DNA from 2 places in the Pantoea allii genome. Region 2 is predicted to be linked to the other one. Evidence: predicted binding sites of a transcription regulator. Region 2 holds the regulator's gene; the other holds the start of a gene.
The links. The regulator ArgR, encoded in region 2, controls arginine synthesis, uptake and breakdown. The targets are predictions, from matches to a motif close to ANTGAATAAAAATACANT.
Positions count from the first base shown of each region.

Region 1: argF (ornithine carbamoyltransferase) is a predicted target of ArgR. The motif match lies at 5,292-5,309, and genes of this name have one in related genera.

Region 1 covers NZ_CP125958.1:4,094,845-4,104,732, reverse strand. Annotated here, with positions in the region: gene lplT (lysophospholipid transporter LplT) at 1-60, shown strand, start outside; gene QNH99_RS19295 (methyl-accepting chemotaxis protein) at 380-2,029, shown strand; gene ridA (2-iminobutanoate/2-iminopropanoate deaminase) at 2,137-2,523, opposite strand; gene pyrI (aspartate carbamoyltransferase regulatory subunit) at 2,606-3,070, opposite strand; gene pyrB (aspartate carbamoyltransferase) at 3,082-4,017, opposite strand; gene argF (ornithine carbamoyltransferase) at 4,260-5,267, opposite strand; gene rraB (ribonuclease E inhibitor RraB) at 5,431-5,853, shown strand; gene miaE (tRNA isopentenyl-2-thiomethyl-A-37 hydroxylase MiaE) at 5,911-6,672, shown strand; gene QNH99_RS19260 (hypothetical protein) at 7,039-8,367, shown strand; gene QNH99_RS19255 (histidine phosphatase family protein) at 8,378-9,163, shown strand; gene QNH99_RS19250 (GNAT family N-acetyltransferase) at 9,158-9,667, opposite strand; gene QNH99_RS19245 (valine--tRNA ligase) at 9,746-9,888, opposite strand, start outside.
Region 2 covers NZ_CP125958.1:525,144-535,031, forward strand. Annotated here, with positions in the region: gene aaeX (p-hydroxybenzoic acid efflux pump operon protein AaeX) at 1-131, shown strand, start outside; gene aaeA (p-hydroxybenzoic acid efflux pump subunit AaeA) at 139-1,071, shown strand; gene aaeB (p-hydroxybenzoic acid efflux pump subunit AaeB) at 1,081-3,033, shown strand; gene QNH99_RS02535 (NAD-dependent succinate-semialdehyde dehydrogenase) at 3,146-4,600, shown strand; gene QNH99_RS02540 (barstar family protein) at 4,656-4,925, shown strand; gene QNH99_RS02545 (Rpn family recombination-promoting nuclease/putative transposase) at 5,114-6,070, shown strand; gene yhcN (peroxide/acid stress response protein YhcN) at 6,316-6,579, opposite strand; gene QNH99_RS02555 (YdgH/BhsA/McbA-like domain containing protein) at 6,673-6,945, opposite strand; gene yhcN (peroxide/acid stress response protein YhcN) at 7,021-7,284, opposite strand; gene argR (transcriptional regulator ArgR) at 7,778-8,248, opposite strand; gene mdh (malate dehydrogenase) at 8,801-9,739, shown strand; gene mscM (miniconductance mechanosensitive channel MscM) at 9,790-9,888, opposite strand, start outside.

The DNA.
Region 1 (9,888 bases), 1.0 Mb from region 2:
GCGCTGTTTGCGCTGGCGATTACCGTACTGTGGCTGTGGCGTCCGTCCTCCCGCTCCTGATGTAACAACGGCAGGGCGCGCTGGCCCTGCCGTTATCTCCCTCTCTTCTTCTTCCTCTTCCTGACGCTGTCGCCAGTGAAACGGTGTCTCTTTTTTAGCGACGTTTTATATTTACTATTCAAAATAATATAGTTTATTTGGTTATTGTTTTTGCTGTTATTTTATTTTAATTACCATAACTTTTTGCAATGAATAATTAATTTAAACTTGAAATCGAATTCAAGGTTAAAAAATTTGAAATAAATATTTATTTATTATTGCCGATTAATTTCTGGCTTCCTTTGAGAATTCACTCGGGGAAAGAAAGGAGCTTGGTTTAATGAATATGACGCAAAGACTCTCTCTGGCTTTTTCACTTCTGGCAGGTTCGTTAATTATTCTAGGGATCGTAACCATTTCACTTCTCTCAGGTTTTCAGGCGAGATTTGAATATGTGCAGGTAAACACGATTGATTCGCTCAAAGTGCTGAATCGGTTGGTAGATGAAAGTAATCGCCTCTCTGTGGCGTTATATCGACATCAGACTGAAGATGAGAGCGGTAAACTGGCCAGCCTTGAAACGGTGATTCAAAAACGCATCGAGGATATTTCGACATTAACGAAATATTATTTCGATAATGATATTACCAATGACGAAGATCGGGCGATGACGGATAAGTCACTCCGGCTGATCGATGCCGTTAAACAAAGTCTGCCAGCGTTTCTCACAGCCTCCCGGTCGCATCAGAATGCACTCAGCCTGGCGTTGTTAAGTGATGGTGAAGGCATTGGCGGCGCTATCAGCCAGCTCAAAAGTAGTTATCGCAATCAGTTCGAGTTCAACAGCAAAATTGGTGAAGCGTTACGTCTGCAAAACCAACATATTTATCAGTTGACCAAATGGGGCATGGTGGCCGGTATCGCACTGGCGATTATCGGCCTGGGCATGTTGACGATTTTAACCATCATGCGCGTCCGTCACAGCCTGAACGCCATTGGCGAGCTGATGGAGCGTGCCAGCACCCATCTTGATCTTTCCCTGAAGGCCGATGACAGCCGACGTGATGAAGTTGGCATCATGGCGCGGTCTTATAATCGTCTGATGGAAAGCATCTCCGCCGCCTTGCATGCGGTCAGCAGCGCTTCACAGTCGGTCAGCAGTGCGTCGGGCCAGATTGCGGCGGGCAATGAGGACCTGTCTGCCCGCACCGAAGAGCAGGCTGCCTCGCTGGAGCAAACCGCGGCCAGCATGACCCAAATCAGCGAAACCGTCAGGCAGACCGCAGACAACACGCGCCAGGCAAGTCACCTTGCAGAAAACACGCGCAACCTCTCCGACACCAGTTCAGCCGCGCTCAATACGATGCTGGAGACAATGCAGGCGATTCGTGACAGCTCGGGTAAGGTGGGGGAGATTATTACCCTGATTGAAGGCATTGCGTTTCAGACCAATATTCTGGCGCTGAACGCGGCGGTCGAAGCGGCCCGCGCAGGGGAACATGGGCGCGGCTTTGCGGTTGTGGCGGGCGAAGTGCGCAATCTGTCGCAGCGGTCCACCACCGCCGCCCGTGAAATCAAAGCGCTGATTCAGACGTCCAATGGGTTGATCGCATCGGGAACGTCCCAGGCGGATAACGTGAATAACAATATGGAGACGATGCGCAGTGCAGTCAGTCAGGTCACCGATCTGGTTAACGAAATCGCCGCCGCGGCCACCGAGCAGAGTCAGGGGATTTCTCAGGTGCATCAGGCGGTTAATCAGATGGACGATGTGACTCAACAGAATGCGGCCCTGGTCGAAGAAGCCTCGGCCGCGTCGCTCTCTTTACAGGAGCAGGCCGATACGCTTGCTGCGCTGGTGCGGAAATTCACGCTCGCAGGTCCGCAGGCGGCGGTAGCTACGCCTCAGCGTAAATCTGCAGCGGTTGCGGCACCCAGACCGGTGCTGGCCCTGGCGACAGGCGGGCAGGATAACTGGGAACGTTTTTAAGAGAACAGGTCTGAAAGCACCGTGAACGGTCGGCGGTGAGAAGGGCAAGTCCTTCGTTTTACGCCAGCCCGGAAGTCGCGTGCGCACCCGGTGCGCACGCTTTTTTATCAACGACGCAGCGCGATCGCTTCAATCTCAATCTTCACGTCTTTTGGCAGACGGGCCACTTCCACGCAGGAACGCGCCGGGAAGGGCGCATTATGCTCGGTAAAAAAGGCTTCGTAGGTGGCGTTTACGGTCGCAAAGTCATTCAGATCTTTCACGAAGACCGTGGTCTTCACGATATCGGCAACCTTCAGGCCCGCCGCTTCCACGATCGCCTTCACGTTTTCCAGCGACTGACGCGCCTGTGCTGAGACGTCTTCGGCGACGTCGCCCGTGGCCGGGTTCACCGGAATCTGACCCGAGGTGATGATCATGCTGCCGAGATCAACGCCCTGCACGTATGGGCCGATAGCCGCTGGGGCTTTTTCCGTACTGATTTCACGAGACATCATTTCTCCTTAGATAAAGGCCGTGGCAGCAAAGGCGCTGCCCGCCATAAAACGCGGTTCATTATAAGCGCGGCAGGGCCGATTAAAAGTGACCCAATACCACATGACGGGCGAACTCTTTCTCACAGTATTTACATTTCAGGTGCACCTCATCGGCGCGATGCTTCACGGCAAAGCTGGAGCACACCGGTTCGCTGCGGCTGATGCAGTTGCTGTTCGGACAGGTCAGCACCCGGTCTATCCGGTCCGGCAACGTGGGCGCGATCTTGGCGACCACTTCATAATCATCAATGCGGTTGACGGTGGCGTGCGGCGCATAAAACGCCAACTGATTGATCTGATCTTCCGTAAGGTAAGTGTTTTCGATCTTAATCAGATCTTTGCGGCCCATCTCACCGGATGGCAGGTTCAGGCCGATGGTGATGCGCTGGTCGGTTTCGGTCAGACGAAACAGCGACAGGAGCTTAAAGCCCACCTGCGCAGGGATATGATCGATAACCGTGCCATTTTTGATGGCTTCGACCTGCAGTTTGTTATCCTGGCTCATACTGTCACTCCTTACAGGGCGGTGTCGCGGTTTAAGACCAGTGCCAGCAAAGCCTGGCGTGCGTAGATGCCGTTACCGGCCTGCTGGAAGTACCAGGCGTACGGCGTGCTGTCCACGTCGGTAGTGATTTCATCAATGCGCGGCAGCGGATGCAGCACCTTCATGTTATCGCGGGCACCGTTCAGGTCTGCCGCGCGTAAAATAAACTGCGCTTTGACGTTGGCATATTCGGATGGATCGAGCCGCTCTTTCTGCACCCGCGTCATGTAGAGAATATCCAGCTCTGGCATCACCTCTTCGAAACTGTCGTGGCGTGACCAGGCAATATTCTGCTCATCCAGCATATCCGTAATATAGGCCGGCATCGCCAGCGCATCCGGGGCGATAAAGAAGAAGCGGTTGCCGTCAAACTTGGCCAGCGCCTGGGTCAGTGAGTGCACGGTGCGACCATATTTCAGATCACCGACCATCGCCACGTTCAGGTTGCTGAGTCGGCCCTGGGTTTCATGGATGGTAAACAGGTCCAGCAGGGTTTGCGTAGGATGCTGGTTTGCCCCGTCTCCGGCATTCAGAATCGGAATGCCATTGGAAAACTCCGTAGCCAGTCGCGCAGCGCCCTCCTGCGGGTGACGCATTACAATGGCATCCACGTAAGTGCTGATCACGGAAATGGTATCGGCCAGGGTTTCCCCTTTTTTGCCCAACGAGGTATTGCTGCCGTCGGCAAAGCCCACTGCGGACGCGCCCAGGCGATGTATCGCGGTTTCAAATGACAGTCGGGTGCGGGTCGAGGCTTCGAAGAAGCAACTGGCTATCACGTTATGCTTCAGCAGTTCCGGCTGAGGGTGGTTTTTTAGCTGCGCAGCGGTGTGCAGCACCAGCTCCAGCTCGTCGCGGCTGAGATCGTTAATTGAAATGATATGCTTGCGATATAGCGGGTTAGCCATAGCTCTCTCCTCTGCGCGGCCGGATAACGGACAAAAAAAAGCCCCTTATACAGGGGCTTTTTTAAGATCGGTTCGATGACGGAAAGAAACAGCGGTGCCGCCTGCATTGAGGCGAGGTAGCGCGTCACATTGTCCACGATGCTGTTGCATGTTTCCTCCGGCAAATTGTGGCGCATTATACGCCATCAGGAATGCGCATCAAGGAAAAATCGCGCAGCAGGTAAACGTTTGCGGTTGCCCGATCAGCGCTGTCCCAGGGTGGCTATCATTACCGCTTTAATGGTGTGCATACGGTTTTCCGCCTGGTCAAAGACGATGCTGTGTGCCGATTCGAAGACGTCATTGCTGACTTCCATTCCATCCTGCAGGCCATACTGTTCCGCCATCTGACGACCCAGCGTGGTCTGATCGTCATGGAATGCCGGTAAGCAGTGCAGGAATTTCACCTGCGGGTTGCCGGTCAGCGCCAGCATTGCACTGTTCACCTGGTAGTTGCGCAGCAGGGCAATGCGTTCTTCCCACACTGCTTTCGCTTCACCCATGGAAACCCAGACATCTGTATAGATGAAATCGGCACCTTTAACGCCTTCGGCGATATCGTCTGTCAGCGTGATTTTGCCGCCGGTCTTCTCTGCAACCTGACGGCATTGTGCCACCAGTCCGGCTTCCGGCCAGCAGCTTTGTGGCGCGACCATACGCAGATCTAAGCCAACCTGCGCGGCGGCTTCCAGCATGCTGTTGCCCATGTTGTTGCGCGCATCACCCACGTACACCAGCGTCATCTCGCTGAGCGGCTTGCCTGGCAGGTGTTCCTGCATGGTCAGCAGATCGGCCAGCAGCTGCGTTGGGTGGAACTCGGTGGTCAGGCCGTTCCAGACCGGTACACCGGCATGTTCAGCCAGGGTTTCGACCAGCGCCTGGCCGTAGCCACGGTACTGAATGCCGTCATACATGCGGCCCAGCACGCGCGCGGTATCTTTCATCGACTCTTTATGGCCAATCTGGCTACCGTTTGGGCCGAGGTAAGTCACGTTTGCACCCTGATCGTATGCGGCAACTTCGAAAGAGCATCGGGTACGGGTCGAGTCTTTTTCGAAGATGAGCGCGATGTTTTTGCCTTTCAGGTATTGGGTTTCACTGGCGGTTTTTTTTGCGCGTTTTAATTCGGCGGACAGGCTCAGCAAATAGTCAATTTCCGCCGGGGTAAAATCCAGCAGCCTGAGGAAATGACGTTGATACAACTGACTCATACAGCACTCCGGTACGGGTTTCATAATGAATTAAAATTCAATCTAACCGTATGAATATGCATTTTCAACCCTGGCGAGAATAATCTTTTATGTTTTGTGTAGTGGCGCGACAGGCAGTATGGGAAAATAATCACTTATTGCCGAACTCAGAGAGGATATCGCCATGGCATTTGAAGCATTGTTGGAAGAGCAGCGTGAAGAGACGCGGCTGATCATCGAAGAACTGTTAGAGGATGGCAGCGATCCCGATGCGCTCTATACCATTGAGCACCATCTCTCCTGTAACAACTTCGACTCACTCGAAAAAGCGGCGGTGGATGCCTTTAAACTGGGCTATGAAGTCACCGAGCCAGAAGAGCTGGAGCTGGAAGACGGCACGACCGTGATGTGCGTGGACATTCTCAGCGAAGGCGCGCTGAAAGCGGAAATCATCGATGCCCAGGTAGAGCAACTGGTAAACCTGGTGGCGAAATACAACGTTGACTACGACGGCTGGGGCACCTATTTCGAAGATCCGAATGCCCCGGATGACGATGAAGACGACGGCGAGGCTATCGACGAAGACGACAACGGCATTCGTCATTAATTAACGCCGGGCGGAGCCTGCTCCGCCTTTTCTGTTCCCCTGTGTTGTCTGACCGTCATGAATTACGCACCCTTACTTGAACCCATACATCAGTTTTTACGCTGCCGCACACCTCAGGCCTGGATTGATGAGGCGCGCAAACCAGAAAACCTGACTCTGCTGCTCACCGATCATCTGGTGTGCGAACTCAAAGCGGCCCAGACCGCGGTGTGGCTGATCCGCAAATACGTTGCTGACAAGCCCAGCGGTGACCAGATTCTGGCCTGGCTGAAGCCTTACGAGAATTTTATCTTTCGTGAGGACGGCGACAGCGATTTTATCAATGCGCATAAAACGCTGACCAAAGCCATTATCGTGCGCAACGAACTGCCGTGGGCTGACGATCTGGTTGAGAAGATGGTGCTGCTGATCAAAGAAGAGCTGCACCACTTTTATCAGGTGTGGGAAATTATGCAGTCGCGTGGGCTGGTTTATCAGAAAATCACCTCAAGCCGTTATGCGAAAGGTCTGCTGCGTGAAGTGACCACCCACGAACCCGATACGCTGGTGGATAAGCTGATTTGCGGTGCCTATATTGAGGCGCGCTCCTGCGAGCGTTTCGCCAGCCTGGCACCTTACCTGGACAGCGAATTAGAGAAGTTCTATATCTCGTTGTTGCGCTCAGAAGCCCGTCATTATCAGGACTATCTGACGCTGGCGGCGCAGATTTCGCCAAAAGATATTACGGCGCGCGTGCGGGCGATTGGTGAGGCAGAGGCGAAGCTCATTGCTGAGCCGGACACGGAACTGCGCTTTCACAGCGGTGTGCCGGCGTTCTGATGAGAGTAAACGGTCTCTATCTATGACCGTTTACTGTTTGTAAATGTAATCAGATAGAATTTATTTATAATAAAAAGATAAATATTAAGTGTTAGTTTAATGCGAATGCGTTACCTCAGATAAATATAATTTGCGTCACTCATCACAGAATGTTTTTTCTGCTCTGATTTTTATTTGCGGAATAAGTATATTGCCCTTGCCGAATTAGGGTTGTTATTTTTCAAGCAAAACCTGATTCATAATTCTTCTCTGCCAGAGAGGATTATGAATCGGGTTTTTTTTCGTCGGGTATAACCCGGAAACAGAATTAGCGACTTTCTTTGAGGCCACTTTTCCTGAAAAGCGTTTAATGGAAGGATTCATAAAATGAGGAGAAAGACCTGTATTTCGCTATTTATCTTGCCCTTTTTGCAGCCACCTGTTGCATGGGCTGAGTCTTCGCAAGCGTTAGCGCTCTCTGACTCCGCTTTCCTGCGCGATTCTCAGTTCAATCTCAGGCTGCGTAATCACTGGAAGTATCTCAAGGAAAATGAAGCACAGCCTGTCACTGTTCATAATGCCTGGGGACAGGCGGCCAGTCTGAATTTTCGTTCCGGCTATCTGTGGGACTGGCTGGGATTTGATGCAACCTATACCCGAGCGATCAGGCTGGCAGCCAGCGACAACTTTGCTACGCGCGGCCTGCTTTACGACAGCGGCGGTAATCAGCGAAAAGCTGATGCGCATGGCTTTAGCAAGTTTGGTCAGCGCTATCTGAAAGTGAAGCTGGGCGACGGGCACGCAGGATTGGAAGGGAAAGCGGGCTGGCAGGCATTAAAAAATACCGGCGTGCTGACCACCACTGACCGCTTATCACGCAATAGTTACTTAGGCTATAGCGGCATGCTGAGCGGACAGAAGGTGCGGCTGGATTTGGCTTACGTGACGAAAACGATCCGACACGACTCGCCAGACAGTCTTGCCCTACAAACGCAGGACAAACGGAAAATTGCTGCGATCTATACGGGCGGCCTGAGCTATAACGGTGAACGCGGACGGTTCACTTATGCATTTGGCGAAGCGGACGCCTACCAGCGTCGCCATGTTATCGAAGCGAGTTACTCCCTTTCTCCGCACTGGCGTTTGTCCTCTCAAGTTTATGGCAGTCAGGGGCTGGAAAATTATAAAAGGATGTCCGCCAGCACAAGATCGTTCGATGATAACGCGTGGCATTATGTTGGTGAAGCTGAATGGATTAACACTGGATGGACACATAAATTCGCTGCCGCCTGGAGCGCCGCGCCCAAACATAATGCGGTGGGATATTATGCGCGCCCGCTGACCAAAAATACCCGTGGTCGTTTTAACTCGCTGACTTCTGCCGGAAAAGATTACACCCGCGATAAAGAACTTGCGCTGGTGTCGCAGACGATGTTTGAAATCTCAAAAGGCGTGTTTAGTGGCATTCAGATTAATTATGGACAGTTTACTTATCGTCATCAGCGTATACGTTCGGGGGAATTTGCGCTCATCAATCGTTTCACTGAACCTCATCCCGCCCTGAAGAATTTATCGATTTTTACATTGTTCGGCTATGGCTGGTCCTACAAAAATAATAAAGAAACACCCGTTTTTAATGCGCAAGGAAGGTATATGCGTTCTCCCAACCTGTCTGCGGAGATTGCGGTTGAGTATAAATTAAACCTGTTTAAATAAGGAAAATACGATGAAAAGAATAGTTAAAGCATTGCTGGTTTTTATGATGGTGGGGACTCTCGCAGGCGAAGCCATCGCCGCCGATGTGACCCTGTTTGTTACGCGGCATGGCAAAACAATGTTTAACACGGTGCAGCGCGCACAGGGCTGGTCCGATACGCCGCTAACCGCTTCTGGGGCGGCGGTAGCGGAGCAGTTAGGGCGAGGACTTCAGCCTCTTACTTTCATCGCAGCCTGGTCCAGTGATGCTGGCAGGGCCAGAGAAACCGCGCAACGTGCTATGAAGTCATGGAAGCGGATTCCCACGCTTAATGAACATAAAGGATTGCGCGAAGTCTGTTTTGGACTTTATGAAGGTGATCTGGATAAGAATATGATTACTGCTGCGGCGCTTCAGGCGGGCTATACCTCTGATGCGGCGATGATGAACGCATTCAGCGCAGGTAAGATTCACATTGACGGGATTATTGATGCTATTCATCGGGCCGAAGCGTCGGGTACAGCCTCACTGCCGGGCATCAACTCCACCGGACAGGCTGAAAGCTATCAGCAGGTGGCAAAACGCATGCTCGAAAGCATGACAGAAATTGCACAGCAGGCTCAGCAGCAGGGCGGTGGTAATGTGCTGGTCGTCAGCCATGGCATGGCGATTACCGCGCTATTGCAAGCCCTTGGCGATACGTCGTTAAAGCAGTCGCTCGAAAATGCGAGCGTTACACGGCTGCGCTACACAGATAGCGGAGAGTTCGTTATTGAATCCGTTAACGACATGCGCTACGTCGAGCGCGGCTTATAGTGCCTTTAGCATTCGCACTTCGCAGTCGACATGGCCGGTGCAGCCCATCGCGCTGTCGATATGCTCAAAGCCCAGTGACTCATAGAGTTTAATCGCCCGTGTCAGGCTGGCGGTGGTTTCGAGATAGCAGCGGCGAAAGCCGTGGCGGCGTGCATGATCCATCGCCCGCAGCGCCAGCTCGCGCGCCAGACCCTGACCGCGCACCGTCGGCAGAAAATACATCTTCTGCAGTTCACAAATGTCAGGTGCGCTGCAGGCGAGAGGCGCAACACCGCCGCCGCCAGCCACCTTGCCCTGATATTCAATAATCCAGTAGGCGCTCTGTTCGGCACTGTACAACTCAAACAGGTGGTCAAGCTGGGGATCGGATACGGTATAGCCCTTGTCTGCCGTAAGGCCGAACTCGGCCGATACGTCGCGAATCACCTGGGCGATGTGCGGATTGTCGGCCGCCGTAATCGGCCGCACCAGGAGGTCAAAACGCGGGTTGGCACTGGTCGTCATCATCTCTTCCGGATTTGTACGAGGTCAAAAAAAAGCCGGGCAAGCCCGGCTTTATGAATAAGCTGTCAGCTACGATGCTTACAATGCCGCAATGACCGCCTGCTGTTCAATCAGTTTTGCTTTTGACTGTTCCATCTCAGCAACGCGCTCGCGCTCTTTGGCGACGACCGCTTCTGGTGCGCGCGAGACAAAGCCTTCGTTCGCCAGCTTGGTCTGGATTT
Region 2 (9,888 bases):
TCATGCTGTTCTGGTTGGTGAAACGCGTGCTGACGCCCAGCGGTATCTACGATCTTGTCTGGCACCCGGCACTCTTCAATACAGCCCTTTACTGCTGTGTATTTTATCTGGTATCCCGTTTATTTGTTTGAGGTTTACGTGAACACGCTTATAAGAAAAATCGCGCGTTACGCCATCACCCTTTTGCTGGTCATCATCGCTGTCATTATCATATTCCGTGCCTGGGTGTTCTACACCGAATCGCCCTGGACGCGCGATGCACGATTTGCGGCCGATGTCGTCGCGATTTCACCTGATGTCACCGGGTTGATTACCGAGGTCCCCGTTCGCGACAACCAACTGGTAAAAAAAGGCGACACGCTGTTTGTGGTCGATCGCCCACGCTATCAAAAAGCCTTAGATGAGGCACAGGCCGACGTGGAATATTACCAGGCGCTGGTTAATGAAAAACGCCGAGAGGCCGGACGTCGAAACCGACTCGGCACGTCTGCGATGTCACGTGAAGCAATTGAACAATCTAACAACGATTTGCAAACCAGCGAACACCAACTGGCAAAATCTATCGCTACCCGCGATCTGGCGAAGATCGACCTGGAGCGCACCACCATCAAGGCCCCGGCAGATGGATGGGTAACTAACCTGAATGTCTACCAGGGCGAATTTATTACGCGTGGCTCAGTTGCCGTCGCGCTGGTACAGCAGCGCTCATTTTACGTGCTGGCCTATCTGGAAGAGACCAAACTGCACGGCGTACAACCCGGCTTCCGGGCTGAAATTACCCCGCTGGGCAGCAACGTGACGTTGCGCGGTACGGTTGACAGCATCGCGGCAGGCGTGACCAACAGCAGTAGCAGCGTTGACAGTAAAGGAATGGCAACGGTGCAGTCGAATCTGGAGTGGGTGCGCCTGGCGCAGCGCGTGCCGGTACGCATCCGTCTCGATCAGGAGCCGGGCAATCTTTATCCCGCCGGGACGACGGCCACCGTGGTCATCACCGGAGCACACGATCGTCAGCATACTGAGACCTCGCCCATCATGTCCTTCCTTAACCGTCTGCGTGAGTTTGGTTAAGAGGGCGATATGATTGAGTTCCTGCGTTTCCCGATAAAGCTGACCTTTGCGCTGGTTGCCGCGCTGATGATCGGCTTTCATCTTAACCTTGAAACCCCCCGCTGGGCGGTCATGACTGCGGGGATTGTGGCGGGCGGAACGGCGTTTGCGGCAGGCGGCGATCCCTATTCGGGTGCATTACGCTATCGCGGTATTCTTCGTATCATCGGGACGTTTATCGGTTGTATCGCCGCGCTGGTCATCATGATTGCGACCGTACGCGCGCCGGTCGTTATGCTGCTGCTATGTTGTATCTGGGCGGGTTTGTGCGTATGGCTGTCTTCACTGATTAAGGTAGAGAATTCCTATGCGCTCGGGCTGGCAGGCTACACCGCATTAATCATTGTCGTCACGGCAAATGCCAATAGTGGACTGACGCTGGTCCCACAATATGCCGTGGAACGCTGTAGCGAAATCATATTGGGGATTCTGTGCGCCATTCTGGCCGATATGATTTTCTCGCCACGTTCGATTAAGAAAGTGATTGATGCCGAAGTTGAGTCGCTGCTGGTGGCACATTACAGGTTGCTACAGTTGTGTGTCGCGCATGAGGACAAAGAAGAAGTCGATAAAGCCTGGGGTGCGTTGGTGCGGCGTACCACGGCGCTCAGTAGCATGCGCAGTCAGTTAATGATGGAGTCTTCGCGCTGGCAGAATACCAGCCGCCGGCTGCAAATGCTGAATACTCTCTCACTGACGCTGATTACTCAGGCCGCTGAAACGTTCTTAATCCAAAACTCACGGCCTGACTACATTCCTACCCAGTATCGCGTGCTGACCGGAAAAGAAGCCGCCACGGCAGAAGCTGTACACAAGCGTATGAAAACGCTGCGACGGTTAATCGCCGCCGGCAGTAAAACGGCACCGGAGACGCTGGAAAGCTGGGTTGAGGCCGCAACGGAATATCAGCTGCTGATTAACGGTATCAAAAGCAATGGCCGTATTACCGACCTGGAAGAGCGTATTCTTCAGCGCGAGGTGGTGATCCAGGCGCGTTCTGCGGAAACGCATCATGCGATGATTAACGGTATTCGCACCTTCGTGGCCACCGCCCTCGGTTCGTTGTTCTGGCTGTATACTGGCTGGACCTCAGGAAGCGGCTGCATGGTCATGCTGGGTGTGATTACGGCACTGGCGATGCGGATGCCCAATCCGCTGATGATGGCCAAAGACTTTGTTTACGGTATGACGGTGGCTGTGCCGCTGGGGGCGCTCTATTTTATGTATATTTTGCCCAATACCCAACAAAGCGCCACGCTGCTGTGCATTGCCATTGGCCTGTTAGGGTTTATTTCAGGCATGTTAATTCAGCGCCGACAGATCGGAACACTCGGTGCCATGGTCGGCACAATTAACGTCCTGGTGCTGGATAATCCGATGCAGTTCAACTTCACGGTATTCATCGACAGTGCACTGGGGCAGTGGATAGGCAGCTTTGTTGCGCTGATGGTCATCCTGTTAATTCGGGATAAATCCAAAGCGCGCACGGGACGTAAACTGCTTAACCGCTTCATGTATGCGGCGGTTTCGGCGATGACGACAAACCAGGCTCGCCGCCGTGAAAATCATCTTCCGGCGCTCTATCAGCAGCTCTTTTTGCTGCTTAACCTGTTCCCTGGGGATATTGATAAATATCGCATTGCGCTGACCTTAATTATTGGTCATCAACGCCTGCGCGCTGCAGATGTGCCGGTTAACGCCGATTTATCCGCCTATCACCGCCAGTTACGGCACACTGCCGATCGGGTTATCTCGGTGCGCAGTGATGAAAAGCGACGTTATTATTTTGAACGGTTACTCAAAGAGTTGGATGTCTATCAGCATAAGCTGGCGCACTATGACGCGCCGGACAGCGTGACCGAGCCGGTGAAGCGGCTGGCTGAGATGCTGACAAAATATCAAAACACGCTCGTCCAAATCTGAATTATGGCTGCCACAGGTGCTGGCGGCCATGATGCTGCCCCCTGTTACCTGACCTGTCATTTTTGCCATCTATACTTTCCTGACAGAAGACAAAACTGACAGGAGTAACCCAATGCATTCTCCACTGCAAGACAGCGAACTGTTCCAGACGGGCTATCTGGTAAACGGTCAGTGGCTGCAAACGGCGTCCACCTTTGACGTGACCAACCCTGCCACCGGTGAGCGCGTGGCTCAGGTAGCCAAAGCGGGTAAAACCGAAACGGAAGCAGCGATTAAGGCGGCACAAGAGGCCTTTCCAGCATGGCGTGCACAGACCGCGAAGGCGCGTTCAGAACTGCTTTACCGCTGGTACAGGTTGATCATTGAAAATAAACGCTGGCTGGCTGAGCTGATGACAACGGAGCAAGGTAAGCCGCTCAAGGAAGCAGAGGGCGAAGTGGAATACGCCGCGAGCTTTATTCAGTGGTTTGCCGAGCAGGCTAAACGCGCCAATGGTGAAATCATTCCGCCCGCCAAAGCGGGGTCGCGTATTCTGGCAACCCGTGAGCCGGTCGGCGTAGTCGCCGCTATCACGCCATGGAATTTCCCGATGGCGATGCTGACACGTAAGTTAGGTCCCGCGCTGGCAGCAGGATGCACAGGCATTATTAAACCTGCGAATAACACGCCGCTTTCCGCATTTGCCTTACTGGCGCTGGCAAAAAAAGCCGGTATCCCTGATGGCGTGCTTAATGGGGTGGCTGGCGACACACATGCCATTAGCGATGCCATTATGGCCAGCAAGGCCGTCCGTAAAATTTCCTTTACCGGTTCAACGGCGGTAGGGAAAACGCTCATGCGTAACGCTGCAGAGACGATGAAAAAAGTCTCGATGGAGCTGGGCGGCAACGCACCCTATATCGTGTTTGAGGATGCAGATATTGATGCGGCCGTGCAGGGCGCCATTGCTAACAAATTCCGTAATGCCGGTCAGGTTTGCGTCAGCGTTAACCGTTTTTTCATCCACAGTGCGGTCTACGAACGTTTTACCACTCAGCTTGCAGCAGAAGTGGACAAGCTCAAGGTCGGAAACGGGATGGAGGACGGCGTGATTGTCGGTCCGTTGATTGAAACCTCAGCACTGGAAAAAGTTGAAGAGCATGTCAAGGATGCGGTGGCTCAGGGCGGCAAGGTACTGGCTGGCGGTAAGCGACATGCGTTGGGAGGAAACTTCTGGCAACCCACCGTCATCAGCGATGCACATGAAGGGATGAAGCTGGCCCAGGAAGAAACGTTTGGCCCAGTGGCAGCCTGCTTCCGCTTTGATGATGAAGAAGAGGTGATCCGTCGCGCCAACCAGACTGAATATGGCCTGGCGGCCTATTTTTATACGCAAAACCTGCAGCGTGTATTCCGGGTATCTTCGGCGCTGGAGAGCGGAATGATTGGCATTAATGAATGTGCTGTCTCGACAGAGCTGGCACCCTTTGGCGGCGTGAAAGAATCGGGCCTGGGACGTGAAGGATCGGTGCTGGGGATGGATGAGTACCTGGAGGTCAAAGCGCTGCACCTCGGCGGTTTAAGCTAGATGAATATCCGGGCGGCCTCAGGTCGCCCAGAGCCGGATAACGGGAGTCGTCAGTATGAGAGTCGAGCGTTTTGATTTTAATGAGATTGTCGATCAGGCCCATTTCTTACGCCAGTTCTGCGATCGCTTCGCCCTGAAAGCGCGGTTTATCTGCGATCTCGATGGGCTCTGGGACGTCATTGTCAGCCAGGGGCTACCCATGCCGTTAAAAATTGAATTTGTGAATCTTGGCCAGGGGCAAAAACGCCGCTATGGCGCTTTAATTCTGTTGTTCGACGAGGCTGAAGAAGAGCTGGAAGGACGGCTCCAGTTTAACGTCGTATAACCTATCGCTCGATAGCATGTCACCACGTTAAGACATCCTCAGCGTTCGGTGGGTTAACCGGTCGCCGGAAGCGTGCAGCTACGGCAGAAAATCGACATTTCTCGACAGCCCTCGCAACCTCTTGTTTGGTTTCTCTTCAAATTTTTTGAGCGTGATAACCTGCGCCCGTTATGGTCTGGTCAGGTTAAATGAAAAGAAAAAAAAGCCCACTCACGCCCCACGATGCGACATTCCGGCAGTTTCTGTCTCAGCCCGCCATCGCGCGTGATTTTATGGAACTGCATCTTCCAGCAGAGTTTCTCGCTATTTGCGATCTGAGCACGCTGAAGCTGGAGTCAGGATCTTTTGTTGAAGAGGATCTACGTCAGTATTTTAGTGATGTGCTTTACAGCTTAAAAACCACGCGCCGCGATGAGGGATATATCCATGTGCTGATTGAACATCAGTCTTCTCCGGACAGGCATATGGCATTCAGGATGATGCGCTATGCAATAGCGGCCATGCAGCGCCACCTTGATGCGGGATATAAAACGATCCCACTCGTGATACCGGTTTTATTCTACAGTGGTAAACGTAGTCCTTACCCTTTCAGTACCCGATGGCTGGACGAATTCACAACGCCTGCGCTCGCCGCTAAGCTGTACGGTAGCGCCTTTCCGCTGGTGGATGTTACCGTCATACCGGATGATGATATTGTCGGTCATCGCAGCATGGCCGCGCTGACATTACTGCAGAAGCATATCCATCAACGCGATCTGGCTGAGCTGATTGATAAACTGGCCCCTGTTTTACTCACCGGATATCTTTCTTCATCACAGGTTATATCGTTGGTACACTATATCGTGCAGGCGGGTGAAGCGTCTGATGCCGACGCTTTTTTACGTAATTTGGCACAGCGAGTGCCGCAACACGGGGACGCACTAATGACCATTGCCCAGCAACTTGAGCAGAAAGGCATTGAGAAAGGCCTCGAGCAAGGTATTCAGCTCGGTGAACAGCGTGGTCTTGAGAAAGGCCGCAGTGAGGGTGAACGTGCCGCCGCACTTAAAATCGCTCACACCATGCTGAAAAGTGGACTCGATCGCAGCACCGTTATCACAATGACAGGGCTGTCCGACGAGGATCTGACACAGCTTTCTCACTAACGTTTCTCTCTGTTAGCCGCTGGCGTGCTGATCGTATCGGCGGTCATGAACGGCTTTCCGCCACCGCTTCGCGATATCTGCCTACTGACATCCCTGAACACCGCGATAACCCCCTTTTATGCTGCCAGAACGGCTTCGGGTCCCCGGCATGGATCGTGACAAATGCCGGACTTTCTCTGTTTGACGGACATAAAAAAAGCCCCGGCGAGCGGGGCTAAAGGGTTCGTCATACTTAAGACGAGGAACTATTTATACAGCTGCGCGGTGATGTGATAGCTGTCACCGGTGTTCGCTTCGATAATTTTATAAGCGCTGGCACCTTGTTCATCTGCCTTCTGAGACAGCTGTGAACGGTAGTCGACAGGGGCACCTGCAACGCCACTGATGCTTACGGTTCCCACAGGTTGCAAGTTCTGCGTTTGGTCTGCTGTCACGAGTTGCGCTGCGGAAGCGCCAAAAGTCATTACGGAGAGCAGACTAACAGTTGCGATGGTTGCTTTGATTTTCATGATTTTTCCTCATTTATATCAACAACCTGCGGAATGAATAACATAGAGCGGGTCATCGATCTTGTCAGGGGCGGCCGCCTGGCCGCGGATAGCTTATTTGTACAGTTCAGCGGTGACGTGGAAGGTATCGTCACGGTTGTTCTCAATGACGCGGTAGTGGCCTGCACCTTGTGCATCGGCTTTCTGCGACAGTACCTGGCGAATATTGGTCTGGTCGCCGTTGATACCACTCACGCTAATTGTTTGATTCAGCGGCTGCAGGTTCATATCCTGCGCCTGTTGATTCGTTACCAGGCTGGCGGCGTTAGCACCAAAAGAGAGCAGTGAAGCCAGGCTCAGCACGGCAATCGTTAATTGGGTTTTCATGATTCATTCTCCGGTAATAATGTTTAACCAGCGAACGCGTGGATAGCAGCTGGTTACCTGTCAGTACCAACGATTTTATTTGTACAGCTCAGCGGTCGCGTGATAGTTGCCATCGTTGTAGGCCTCAATAACACGGAAGGCTTTTGCACCTTGCTGATCGGCTTTATCGCTCAGTTGCTGTCTGATATCGGATGGCGCACCGGCCACACCACTGACACTGACTGTGCCGACAGATTGCAGATTCTGTGCTTGTGAAGCAGAGATATAATCTGCTGCTGAAGCGCCGAATGACAGGGCAGATAAAATGCTTAAGGCAGCGATGGTAGTTTTAATTTTCATAAAAGATGTCCTCGTCGTGGTTGTTCTTCTTTTTTATTAGTGTGATTCACATCACGAAAGTAAGTATAGGACTAATAACGGCAGAAATTAATACCTGCCTAATAATGTTTTGTTGACTCAATTTAACCTTATGGGATTTTTTTATAACCAAAAGTTATTAAAATTGGTGAAAAACCTATCTCAGGCAGGTAATTACGCATAAAAACAGTAAGATGCGTGACTTTAACTTTTAGTGCGAAAAATCATGGTCGATCTGGCTGCTTAACTATTTTGGTCTGGGTGATAGCGCCACTATTTGAATGTAAAGCAGTGTAAAATAGCGCGTAATGGTAAGTGGCATAAAAGGTATGACCAATATTTCTTGTCCTGAAAGCATTACGGCTTAATGTTAAATCATTGAAAAATAATGTATTTTGCGAGCGATGGTCTGGAGAAGGGATGAAAGAGAAAGGGCAGGGTAAACCGGCAGTGTGCTGCCGGTCAGGCGTAACGGCTACAACTCTTGTTCAAACAGCACAAGGATCGCGTCGTGAAGTTGTTTGACGGTAAAGGCGCGGGCTGGGGTAATAAAGATAGTGTCATCACCAGCAATGGTGCCAAGGATACCTTCGGACTTACCCAGAGAATCCAGCAGGCGAGCAATCAACTGTGCGGCACCAGGACTGGTATGGATCACCACCAGCGCGTCATTGTAGTCAATGTCCAGAACCAGATTCTTCAGAGGGCTCGTCGTGGTAGGCACCCCGAGTTCGGCGGGTAAACAGTACACCATTTCCATTTTGGCATTGCGGGTGCGCACCGCGCCAAACTTTGTCAGCATCCGAGAAACTTTAGACTGGTTGATGTTCTCAAAGCCGTCTTCCTGCAGCGCCTGAACAATTTCGCCCTGAGAACTGAATTTTTCTTCTTTTAATAAAGCCTTAAAGGCTTTGATCAGATCGTCTTGTTTCGATGGGTTTCGCATAAGTTACCAGTAAACGTAAGAAAAACCGCGGTTCGGGCCGCAGTAAAGTCATTATTATGCATATAAATGAATTTTTATGCAATCGGTTGTTAATTGTACGAAGCGGTATCCATCGCGGGCGGCGATAATAGCAAAGAATTTACTCAGACCAAAACCCAGCTCACAGCCTGAAAAGGCAAAGGTTGCAAAGGTGTTATATTATTGATGAGGTAAGAAAATAAAAATGTACACTGCCGTTCTCTGTCTGCCGACGTCAAGATTGTCGGTCTCAGGTTATATCGATCACACTCTGGAGGGTTACCGGGTGGAAAGGCTGCATTTGTGAATGTCACTTACCCAAGGTAATGCTGACGGGACGAACAGGTCTGCCATCTGACTGCAATCCGGCGTGCGGAAGATAGTGGTATGATTAAGTGCGTTTTTAATCCGGAGATTAAGTGCGTAAGCACGTAAAATAGTCGCGGATGCGCGTCATCGCCTGAGCAGTTGATTTAGGTCTGACACAGATGGAATTTCTGCTTTTCTCTGCCCCATCTTAATAAGGAGTTATGAATGAAAGTTGCCGTACTCGGTGCCGCTGGTGGCATAGGCCAGGCGCTAGCACTTCTACTCAAAACCCAGCTTCCCGCAGGTTCAGAACTTTCTCTCTACGATATTGCTCCCGTTACACCGGGCGTTGCGGTCGATCTTAGCCACATTCCTACCGCGGTTAAGGTCAAGGGTTTCAGTGGAGAAGATGCCACCCCCGCTTTAAAAGGTGCTGATGTCGTGCTTATCTCCGCCGGGGTTGCACGCAAACCCGGTATGGATCGCGCCGATTTGTTTAACGTCAATGCCGGCATTGTGCGTAATCTCATTGAGCAGGTTGCCACTACGGCACCTAAAGCGTTGATTGGGGTGATCACCAACCCTGTTAACACCACAGTGGCGATTGCGGCTGAGGTGCTGAAGAAACACGGTGTTTATGACAAGAATCGTCTGTTTGGCGTAACGACGCTGGACATTATTCGCGCCAACACCTTTGTGGCTGAACTCAAAGGTAAAAAACCTGGCGAAGTAGAAGTCCCGGTGATCGGTGGGCACTCTGGTGTCACTATTCTGCCGTTACTGTCTCAGGTTCCTGGCGTCACCTTCAGCGAGCAGGAAGTCGCAGATCTCACCAAACGTATCCAGAATGCCGGTACAGAAGTGGTGGAAGCGAAGGCCGGCGGGGGTTCAGCAACGTTATCTATGGGGCAGGCCGCCGCACGTTTTGGTCTGTCACTGGTCCGTGCTTTAAACGGCGAAGCGAATGTTGTGGAGTGTGCCTACGTTGAAGGCGAGGGTGAGCATGCCCGTTTCTTCTCGCAACCGCTGCTGTTGGGTAAGAACGGTATCGCGGAGCATAAAGCTGTCGGTGCGCTGAGTCCGTTTGAGCAGCAGGCGCTGGAAGGCATGTTGGAAACCCTGAAAAAAGATATCGCCCAGGGCGAAGCGTTTGTGAAGCAATAATATCACCGCCCAAACAGGAAAACGCCCGGTCATACCGGGCGTTTTTTATTTTACAGTCCGCCTGATCTGAAGGTCCGCGTTGTTGGCGCCCCCGTCCCGGCAGCGCTTTTTCTGCTTAAGGTTTCGACACGCATCTGGAACGGTGGGAA